Chelativorans sp. AA-79: one gene and its partners. The protein of the gene in region 3 interacts with the protein of the main gene of each other region in a pairwise test. Links are inferred from orthologs where the notes say so. Each region holds a gene or a part of one and is shown on either strand. Other genes may lie near its edges. The genes, in order: dnaE, dnaQ and dnaN.

What was found.
Region 1: the proteins of dnaN (region 3) and dnaE interact in binary tests that used the Escherichia coli proteins (3 or more experiments, as listed by UniProt). The link is inferred for Chelativorans sp. AA-79 from one-to-one orthologs.
Region 2: the proteins of dnaN (region 3) and dnaQ interact in binary tests that used the Escherichia coli proteins (3 or more experiments, as listed by UniProt). The link is inferred for Chelativorans sp. AA-79 from one-to-one orthologs.

The regions. Positions count from the first base shown.
Region 1 is NZ_CP120361.1:2,522,015-2,526,163, forward strand. The notes cover bases 102-4,102. They hold dnaE (DNA polymerase III subunit alpha), read left to right. Parts: upstream 102-416; coding sequence 417-3,902; downstream 3,903-4,102. Other genes in these bases: PVE73_RS12230 (DUF1236 domain-containing protein), read right to left, coding at 102-206. Outside these bases: more of PVE73_RS12230, read right to left, coding at 1-101; PVE73_RS12240 (putative DNA modification/repair radical SAM protein), read left to right, coding at 4,107-4,149. UniProt on the Escherichia coli protein: DNA polymerase III is a complex, multichain enzyme responsible for most of the replicative synthesis in bacteria. This DNA polymerase also exhibits 3' to 5' exonuclease activity. The alpha chain is the DNA polymerase catalytic subunit.
Region 2 is NZ_CP120361.1:219,472-222,618, reverse strand. What follows is about bases 86-3,084. They hold dnaQ (DNA polymerase III subunit epsilon), read left to right. Parts: upstream 86-1,218; coding sequence 1,219-1,950; downstream 1,951-3,084. Other genes in these bases: PVE73_RS01115 (FxsA family protein), read right to left, coding at 2,651-3,067; secB (protein-export chaperone SecB), read right to left, coding at 2,023-2,529; coaE (dephospho-CoA kinase), read left to right, coding at 562-1,140; PVE73_RS01135 (shikimate dehydrogenase), read left to right, coding at 86-565. Also shown: more of PVE73_RS01135, read left to right, coding at 1-85. UniProt on the Escherichia coli protein: DNA polymerase III is a complex, multichain enzyme responsible for most of the replicative synthesis in bacteria. The epsilon subunit contain the editing function and is a proofreading 3'-5' exonuclease.
Region 3 is NZ_CP120361.1:745-3,824, forward strand. The notes cover bases 20-2,951. They hold dnaN (DNA polymerase III subunit beta), read left to right. Parts: upstream 20-892; coding sequence 893-2,011; downstream 2,012-2,951. Other genes in these bases: dnaA (chromosomal replication initiator protein DnaA), read left to right, coding at 20-696; recF (DNA replication/repair protein RecF), read left to right, coding at 2,008-2,951. Also shown: more of dnaA, read left to right, coding at 1-19; more of recF, read left to right, coding at 2,952-3,080. UniProt on the Escherichia coli protein: Confers DNA tethering and processivity to DNA polymerases and other proteins. Acts as a clamp, forming a ring around DNA (a reaction catalyzed by the clamp-loading complex) which diffuses in an ATP-independent manner freely and bidirectionally along dsDNA.

The DNA of each region.
Region 1 (4,149 bases), 2.5 Mb from region 3 along the record:
GGATGGAGCTCGATCGTGTCGGGCAGCGTGGTGCCCACCTCGATCGTCACGTCGGCAGGAGGCGCTACCGGCTCCACCTGATGCTCGACCACATATTCGCGGATGACGGTCTCCTGCTCGGGAGAAATGACCACGGTGGTCTGCGCGTAGCCAGCCCCGCCCGTGAGCAGGAAGGCGGTAACGGTGGCGGTAAGTAAGGCTTTCATGATTTCCTCCAAAGGGGTTTGGGTTTCCACAGAAATTCACGAGAGGCCTACTCGTTCCCGAGTTCCGCCACCCTCCCTTGTTTTCGTGGCAAGGCCCATGGCGGCCTTGCCGTCTCGGGCGCACCGGCGCTACATGGGCGGATCGGCCACACGAATCTCACGAGGAAGCGATAGGACATGGCAGGCGACCGGAGATCGCGTGATCCTCTGATGAAGGAAGCGGCGCGCATCCAGGCCCGCCCGGAGCGCAATTTCATCCATCTGCGCGTGCACTCGGCCTACTCGCTGCTGGAAGGCGCGCTGCCGCTGGGAAAGATCATCGGCCACGCCGTGAAGGACGAGGCGCCGGCCATCGCCATCGCCGACACGAACAACCTGTTCGGCGCGCTCGAATTCGCCCAGAAGGCCGTGAAGGACGGCGTGCAGCCCATCACCGGCTGCCAGCTCGGCGTGGCCTTCGAGGATGCCTTCACGGAAGCCCGCCGCGGCAATGGCCGCAAGGCGTTCAACGACTATGATCCGCTGGTGCTGATCGCGGCGACCGAGACGGGCTACGCCAATCTGGTGCGGCTGGTCAGCCGCGCCTATCTCGAGAACGAAGCCGGGGCGGCACCGCATGTGACCACCGCGTGGCTCGAGGAGCATGCGGAGGGCCTTATCTGCCTCAGCGGCGGCCCGCGCGGGCCGGTGGGCGCCGCCCTCAAGGCAGACCGGGGGGAGGCCGCGGAAGCGCGCCTTCTCTTCCTCAAGCGCACCTTCGGCAACCGCCTTTATGTGGAGCTGGAGCGGCTACAGGGCTATGACCGTGCGGTCGAGGCGGCGAGCGTCAATCTTGCCTACAGGCACGACCTCCCGCTGGTCGCCACCAACGAGGCCTTCTTCCTCACGCGCGACGATTTCGAGGCCCATGACGCGCTGGTTGCCATCGCCGAGGGCGCGGTCATCGCCATGGACGACCGTCGCCGGCTCACGCCCGACAATTATCTCAAGAGCCAGGCGGAGATGGCCGCGCTCTTCGCCGACCTGCCGGAGGCACTCGACAACACCGTCGAGATCGCCCGGCGCTGCTCCTATTATCCCACGATCCGCAAACCCATCCTGCCGCGCTTCACCGGCGGCGAGGCCGGAGACGAGGCGGCCGCGCTGCAGGAGGAGGCGGCCGAGCTGCGCCGCCAGGCACGCGAGGGCCTGGAGAAGCGGCTTGCAATCCAGGGGCTGGCCGAGGGACATACGAGCGAGGAGTATGTCGAGCGGCTGGAATACGAGCTCGGCATCATCGAGCGCATGAAGTTCCCCGGCTACTTCCTCATCGTCGCGGACTTCATCAAATGGGCCAAGGCCCACGATATCCCCGTCGGTCCGGGCCGCGGATCGGGCGCGGGCTCGCTGGTCGCCTACGCGCTGACCATCACCGATATCGATCCCCTGCGTTTTTCGCTGCTCTTCGAGCGCTTCCTCAATCCGGACCGCGTATCGATGCCAGACTTCGACATCGACTTCTGCCAGGACCGGCGCGAGGAGGTGATCCGCTACGTTCAGGAGAAATACGGCCGCGACCAGGTGGGCCAGATCATCACCTTCGGTACGCTGCAGGCGCGCGCCGTGCTGCGCGATGTCGGCCGTGTCCTGCAGATGCCCTATGGGCAGGTGGACCGGCTGTGCAAGATGGTGCCTTCCAACCCGGCCAATCCCACGCCGCTCGGCAAGGCGATCGAGGACGAGCCGCGCTTCGCCGAGGAGGTGGAGAAGGAGCCGATCGTCGGCCAGCTGCTGGAGATCGCGCAGAAGCTCGAGGGCCTCTACCGCCACGCCTCCACGCACGCGGCCGGCATCGTCATCGGTGACCGGCCGCTGTCGGAACTGGTGCCGATGTACCGCGATCCGCGCTCGGACATGCCGGTCACCCAGTTCAACATGAAATGGGTGGAGCAGGCGGGCCTCGTCAAATTCGATTTCCTCGGCCTCAAAACCCTGACAGTGCTGGAGACCGCGGTAAAGCTCATCCGCCGACGTGGCATTGAAATCGACCTGTCCAAAATTCCCTACGACGATCCCCAAACTTACGCCATGCTGTCGCGCGGCGAAACAGTGGGCGTCTTCCAGGTGGAAAGTGCGGGCATGCGCAAGGCGCTGATCGGCATGAAGCCGGACCGCATCGAGGACATCATCGCGCTGGTCGCCCTCTATCGTCCCGGCCCGATGGAGAACATCCCCACCTACAACGCGCGCAAGCACGGCGAGGAGGAGATCGCCTCGATCCACCCCAAGATCGACCACTTGGTGAAGGAGACGCAGGGCGTCATCGTCTACCAGGAGCAGGTGATGCAGATCGCGCAGGAACTGGCGGGCTACAGCCTCGGGCAAGCCGACCTCCTGCGCCGCGCCATGGGCAAGAAGATCCGCGCGGAGATGGAGAAGCAGCGCGGCATTTTCGTAACCGGCGCGACGGAGCGGGGCGTCTCCAAGCAGCAGGCCGATTTCATCTTCGACCTGCTCGCGAAATTCGCCGATTACGGCTTCAACAAGTCGCATGCGGCCGCCTACGCCGTCGTCTCCTACCAGACGGCCTATCTGAAGGCGCATTATCCCGTCGAGTTCCTGGCCGCGTCCATGACCTATGACATGGCCAATTCCGACAAGCTCAACGATTTCCGCCGCGACGCGATCCGCCTGGGCATCGAGGTGGTCTCGCCGTCCGTTCTGTCGAGCTACCGCGATTTCGAGGTGGGCGAGAACCGCATCTATTACTCGCTCGCTGCCATCAAGGGCGTGGGTGATGCGGCGGTGGAGCACATCGTCGAGAAGCGCAGGGAAAAGCAGTTCGAGAGCCTTGAGGACTTCTGCGTCCGCGTCGATCCCAAGATCGTCGGCAAGCGCGTGCTCGAAAGCCTGATCTGTGCCGGTGCGCTCGACTGCTTCGGTCACGACCGCGCCGCGCTCTTTTCCGGCGTCGATCGCCTGATGGGCATGGCCGCGCGCGCGGCGGAGGACGCGGCCATGGGCCAGGCCGATATTTTCGGTTCGGCGGCACTTGAGCCGCAGAAGCTGCATCTGCCGCTGTCGGAGCCCTGGCTGCCCGCCGAGAAGCTGCACCGCGAATTCCAGGTGGTGGGCTGCTACCTTTCCGCCCATCCGCTCGACGACTACCAGGCGACGCTCGAGAAGATGCGCGTCCAGAGCTGGGTGGAGTTCCAGGCCGCTGTAAAGCGCGGCGCGACCGCCGGGCGGCTGGCAGGCACCGTGACGGCCAAGCAGGAGCGCAAGACGCGCACGGGCAACAAGATGGGCATCGTGCAGTTCTCCGATGCCAGTGGCCAGTATGAGGCCGTTCTCTTTTCCGAGACGCTGCAGCAGTACCGCGACGTGCTCGAGCCCGGCAAGTCCGTGGTCATCATGGTCTCGGCCGAGGACCGCCCGGAGGGCATCAGCCTGCGCATCCAGACGGTCCAGTCGCTGGAGGAGGAGGCGAGCCGCATGCAGAAGGCGCTGCGCGTCTATCTGCGCGATCCGAAGCCGCTGCCCGCGATCTCGTCGCAGCTCAACACGCGCGGGGAAGGGCAGGTGAGCCTGATCGTCATCAAGGAGGGCGGGCAGGGCGAGATCGAGATCGGCTTGCCGGAACGCTACCGCATCTCCCCGCAGATCGCCGCCGCCATGCGCGCCGTGCCGGGCGTGGTGGACGTGGAAATGGTTTAGGCTGGCTGCTGGATAGGCGAGATTTTTTCTCCGGCCCCGATCGCCCCATCCGCCGTTGGCAGGTCGATGCAGCCGAGCGCGGCGAGACGATCAATCCCAGCTGCACAGATTTGCGACGACAAGAACCTGTCGATTCCATTGCATCTTGTCTAGCGAGCAGCGCTGCGCTAGATAAGAACAAAAGAAGAACAATGGAGTTTCGCCGTGCCCCTCACACTGCTGCAGAAGCTGGAGATACTGGCCGACG
Region 2 (3,147 bases), 220 kb from region 3 along the record:
GCTCGAAGATGGCCGTCTGTGGGGGGGGAATACCGACGCCTATGGTTTTGCGGCAAATCTCGATGCTGCCGTTCCGGATTGGGAAAAGAAATCTGCTGCCACGGTGCTTGGCGCCGGCGGTGCAGCGTTGGCGATCGTGCATGCGTTGCAGAGCCGCGGCGTAAATGAAATCCGAATCGTCAACCGCACGCTGGCGCGGGCCCAGGCGCTCGTTGATCACTTTCGTGGAAGTACCAGCGCCCATGGCTGGGAGGCGGTCCCGGAACTCCTTTCGGATACGGAGATCCTCATCAACACGACTTCGCTTGGCATGCACGGTGAGCCGGAGGTGATGCTGGACCTGTCTCCGCTGCCGGCCTCCGCGATTGTCACGGACATCGTCTATGTTCCATTGCAGACACCGCTCCTTACGCGCGCGGCTGAACGCGGTCTGCGCACAGTGGATGGCCTCGGTATGCTCTTGCACCAGGCCGCCCCCGGCTTTGCCCGATGGTTCGGCGTGTGGCCACAGGTCAGCACACGGCTGCGTGAAATCGTCGTCGCGGATCTCGAGGACGAAAAATGATTGTCCTCGGCCTCACCGGATCCATTGGCATGGGCAAGTCCACCACTGCTCGTATGTTTGCAGAGGAAGGCGTGCCGGTGCATGATTCGGATGCCACGGTACACAGGCTTTACGAGGGTGAGGCAATCCCACTGATCGAGGCGCATTTTCCCGGTGCGATCGCGAACGGAAAGGTGGATCGCGCACGCCTGGCCAAGGCGGTTGTCGGCAACCAGGAAGCGTTGGACAGGCTGGAACGGCTTATTCACCCTCTCGTGCGCGAGGATGCGGATCGGTTCGTTGAAAAGCATCGCGAGAAGGGAACGCCGCTTGTCGTGCTCGACATTCCGCTTCTGTTCGAGACCGCAGGTACCGACCGGGTGGACAAGATCGTCGTCGTCACGGCACCACCGCAGGTGCAGCGGGAGCGCGTGCTGGCTCGGCCGGGAATGACCGAGGAAAAGTTCCAGAAGATCCTTGCCCGGCAGGTATCGGATGCGGAAAAGCGGAGCCAGGCTGATTTCATCATCGATACCAGCAAAGGTATGGAAGCGGCGCGTCAAGCGGTGCGCGGAATCGTCGGCCTGCTGACATAAGGCTGACGGCTTTTAAACCATCTCTGCCTTGCAACGCGTGCGCTGCATGGCCCATGCTTCGGGTGGGGAGTGATTCGAATGCGCGAAATCATCTTTGATACGGAAACGACCGGCCTCGACTCGCGCGAGGACAGGATTATTGAGCTTGGCTGTGTGGAATTGGTGAACCGCTTTCCCACCGGCCGCTCAATGCACCACTATATCAACCCCCAGGGACGTTCCGTTCATCCCGACGCCCAGGCAGTGCACGGGATTTCCGACACGGACCTGGTCGGTAAGCCTGTCTTTGCCGAAATCCTCGACTCGTTTCTGGAGTTCATCGATGGTGCAAAGCTCGTAGCTCACAACGCCAATTTCGACATCGGCTTCATCAATGCCGAGTTCCATCGGTTGGGGCAGTCATTTGTTGATCCCGCTCGCGTGGTGGACACACTTGCGATCGCCCGCCGCAAGCATCCGATGGGTCCAAATTCGCTGGATGCACTTTGCCGGCGCTACGGCATCGACAATTCGCGTCGCACCAAACACGGAGCTCTTCTGGATGCCGAGCTCTTGGCTGAAGTCTATATTGAACTGGTTGGCGGCAAGCAGGCGGCCTTTGGCCTGGAGGTCGAGACGCAGGAGCGCGTTGAAGATGCAAGTGAAAGTCGCGTTGTCGTCGCACTGCCTTCCCGCCCCCGCCCCCTCCCTCCGCGGATGACCGAAGAGGAACGGCAAGCCCACGAGGCGTTGGTGGCAGGTATCGGTGACAACGCCCTCTGGCGGAAGCTGGCTCCGGCTGAACCGGCCGAACAGGCCGAGATCGCCTGAGCGCCAGAGGCGACTTGATGAGAAGGCCGGGCGAAGAGCCCGGCTTTTGTCTTTTTTTTTGCTGCTTTGCGCTCAGGAAACCTGAACTTTCCTCCGCGCCTCTTCTTCCGCGAGACGCTGCTGGAACATGCGTGCGAAATCGATCGGGTCGATCATCAGCGGCGGGAAGCCGCCGTTACGCGTGGCGTCGGCAACGATCTGCCGAGCAAACGGGAAGAGAAGTCGCGGGCATTCGATGAAAAGGAGCGGCAACATATGTTCCTGTGGGAAGCCCTGGATACGGAACACGCCGCCATAGACGAGCTCGACATTGAAGAGCACCGTCTTGTCGGCCTCCGCCCGCGCCGTGAGTGTGAGCAGGACATCATAGTCCGTTCCGCCAAGCGGGTTGGCGTTTACATTGACATTGATGTTGATCGAAGGTGCCTTGTCGCGAGCGCGCAGGGACTGAGGTGCGCCGGGGCTTTCGAAAGATAAGTCCTTGATATACTGCGTCAGCACATTAAGGTTCGCCGGCACAGTGTTGTCGCTGTTCCCCGCCTGCTTTGCCTCGTCTTTTTCTTCGGGCTGTTCAGCCATCCGCCTCGATCCTCTGGAATGTCGCGCGCCGCCCTGCGCGGGTTGCAAAAATAGAGGCGTTGGCTAGCACGGTGACCTTGGCAATACAAGTTTGGATTGGTCGACACCCTGCGCCCCGGGCCTACTTCTCCCGCCACGGCGAATCTTTGTCGTCCGAGCTGGAATAGTCGCTCATGTCGAGGTCGATCGTCTTGTCCGCCGGCCCCCGTTGGGCGCCTCCGCCGCCCATGCCCGCCGGAGCAACGACAACGACACGTTTGCGGATAGATTTCCAGGCGGCATCGCGTAGCTGGGGAACAAACAGCAGAAGCCCCAGGCTATCCGTGACGAAACCCGGCGTAAGGAGAAGAAGCCCCGCGACCAGGATCATCATCCCATGCACCAATTCGCGTCCGGGCAGCCGGTTCTCGGCAAGCTCGCGCTGCATGCGCGAAAGGACTGCAAATCCCTGCACGCGAAGCAGGATAGAGCCGGCGATCGCCGTCGCAAGAACAAGGCCCAATGTCGAGAGCAACCCGATCTGTTGTCCGACGATCACAAAAACGGCGATTTCCGCGAGCGGAATAGCCAGGAGAAGAAACGGGAGAATGGAGAAACGCACGTTTTTGGTCTAACCTC
Region 3 (3,080 bases):
AAGTCCATCCAGAACGAGTTCTGCCACCTGCTCAACATGCTGCTCGACAGCGCACGGCAGGTGGTTGTGGCAGCGGACAGGCCGGCATCCGAACTGGAGTCGCTCGAGCCACGCGTGAAGTCGCGCCTCAACGGCGGCGTTTCGCTCGAGATTCTTCCGCCGGACTATGAATTGCGGCTTGCCATGATTCAGCAGCGGCTGGCTGCCGCGCGCGTCGAAGACCCTTCGCTGGATATACCGGCCGAGGTGATCGACCACGTCGCGCAAGTGGTCACGGGGAGCGGGCGCGAGCTCGAAGGGGCCTTCAACCAGCTGGTTTTCCGCCATTCGTTCGAACCACAGATCACGCTGGAGCGCATCGATGAGATCTTGGGGCCGGTGTGCCGCTCCGGCGAGCCTCGGCGCGTGCGCATCGAGGACATCCAGCGCGTGGTCGCACGTCACTACAATGTGTCGAAGACGGAATTGCTCTCCAATCGGCGCACCCGCTCCATCGTCAAGCCGCGGCAGGTGGCGATGTATCTCGCCAAGGTGCTGACGCCGCGTTCGCTGCCCGAGATCGGGCGCCGCTTCGGCGGGCGAGACCACACGACGGTGCTGCACGCGGTGCGCAAGATCGAAGGTATGTCGGGGGACGACAAGCAGCTCGCGCAGGAGATCGAGCTTCTGAAGAGGTTGATCAGCGAGCAAGCCTGAGCCGGGAGTGCGGCAGTAAAACGCCTGCAGAAGCGTTATCCCCAGGAAGCCCGCGGAAAATGGCTCCGGCCGTTCCGCGGGCTTGCCTTTCTCGTAGATTTCCTGTCAGTTTGGCGCAATTCCAGCATGTAAGGAGCAGGCTGCGAAGGGCTTCGGCCATGTCGCATCCCTCTTCATCCAGGCGAGAAACACAGGTATGCGTGTAGTCTTAGAACGTTCCAATCTTCTGAAGTCGCTCGGCCATGTCCACCGGGTGGTGGAACGGCGCAACACGATACCGATTCTCTCCAATGTTCTTTTGTCCGTCGATGGCACAAGCCTGGAGATGAAGGCGACGGATCTTGACCTCGAAGTGACCGAGGCCGCCCCGGCTTCCATCGAGCAGGCGGGCGCGACGACGGTGCCCGCGCATCTCCTCTACGATATCGTGCGCAAGCTGCCGGACGGCGCGGAAGTGATGCTCAAGATGGAAGAGAACGGCCAGACCATGTCGGTCATCTCCGGGCGCTCCACCTTCCGCCTGCAGTGCCTGCCCAAGGCGGATTTCCCGTCACTCACCGCCGGCCAGTTCTCACACGTCTTCCGCATGGATTCGGCCGCCCTGCGCAGCCTCATCGAGAAGACACAGTTTGCGATTTCCACGGAAGAGACCCGCTACTATCTGAACGGCATTTTCCTGCACGCGCTGGAATCGGACGGTGCGCTGAAGCTGCGTGCCGTGGCGACTGACGGACACCGGCTGGCACGCACCGAGATCGAAGCGCCGGCGGGCTCGGAAGGCATGCCCGGCATCATCATCCCGCGCAAGACAGTGGGCGAGTTGCAGAAGCTGGTGGACGACCCGGACGTGGCGGTGACCGTGGAGCTCTCCGACACGAAGGTCCGGTTCACCATTGGCAGTGTGGTTCTGACGTCGAAGCTGATCGACGGCACTTTTCCCGACTATCAGCGTGTCATCCCCACCGGGAACGACAAGGAACTGGTCATCGACCGGCAGGCTTTCTCCGCCGCCGTCGACCGCGTATCGACCGTCTCTTCCGAGCGCGGAAGGGCCGTGAAGCTCTCCATCTCCAGCGGACAGGTCACCTTCACGGTCAACAATCCGGATTCGGGCAGCGCGACGGAGGAGATTCCGGCGGGCTACGACGCCGATCCGATCGAAATCGGTTTCAATGCGCGTTACCTGCTTGATGTGGCCGCGCAGCTTTCGGGAAGCGAGGCGAAATTTCTTCTGGCGGACGCCGGTTCGCCGACGCTCATACAGGACACGTCCGATGAGCGCGCGCTCTATGTTCTGATGCCGATGCGGGTGTGACCAGGACGCTTCCAGGGGCAGAGGACGGTCGCCCGGCGCAAGTCCATCTCGCCAGGCTCACGCTCACGAATTTTCGCAATTATGCATCGCTCGCATTGGACTTGGCGCCGGGCGCCGTGGTGCTGACGGGGGAGAACGGGGCCGGCAAGACCAATCTTCTGGAGGCCGTGTCCTTCCTCTCGCCCGGGCGCGGCCTCAGGCGCGCGACACTGGAGGAGGTGGCGCGCATCGGCTCGGGCGACGGATTCGCCGTGCATGCAGAGGTGGAAGGCCCCCAGGGCACTCGTCGCATCGGCACGGGGACGGCAGGTGCGGATGGCGGCGTTCCCGTGCGCCGGGTGCGCATCGATGGCGAGCCTCAGCGTAGCGCCGAGGTCCTGCTCGACTGGCTGCGTGTCATCTGGCTCACACCGGCGATGGACTCGCTCTTCACCGGCCCCTCCGCCGATCGTCGCCGCTTTCTCGACCGGCTGGTTCTGGCGATCGATTCTGCCCATGGTCGCCGGGCGGCCGATTACGAGAAGGCCATGCGCTCGCGCAACCGGCTCTTCGCCGACGATGTGCGGGATGACGCCTGGTTCGACGCCATCGAGACGCAGATGGCCGAAACCGGCGTGGCGATCGCAGCGGCCCGGGCCGAGATGCTGCGGCTTCTTGTTTCCATGATCGAGCGCCTGCCGGCGGAAGGCCCTTTCCCTAAGGCGCTCCTCGCGCTGGAAGGCTCTGTGGACGAGGCGGTCGCCCTAAGACCCGCTGTCGACGTGGAGGAGGAATTCCGCGCCCGCCTGCGTGATGAACGAGCGCGCGACCGCGCGGCGGGACGCGCGCTCGAAGGACCGCACCGGAGCGAGCTTCTGGTACGCCACGCGCCCAAGGACATGCCGGCCGAAAGCTGTTCGACGGGCGAGCAGAAGGCGCTGCTCGTGGGACTGGTGCTCGCCCACGCGCGGCTGACGGCGGAACTGTCGGGCATGACGCCGGTCCTCCTGCTCGACGAGATTTCCGCTCATTTCGATGCCGACCGGCGGACCGCTCTCTTCGATATTCTCGAAGACCTCAACTGCCAGGC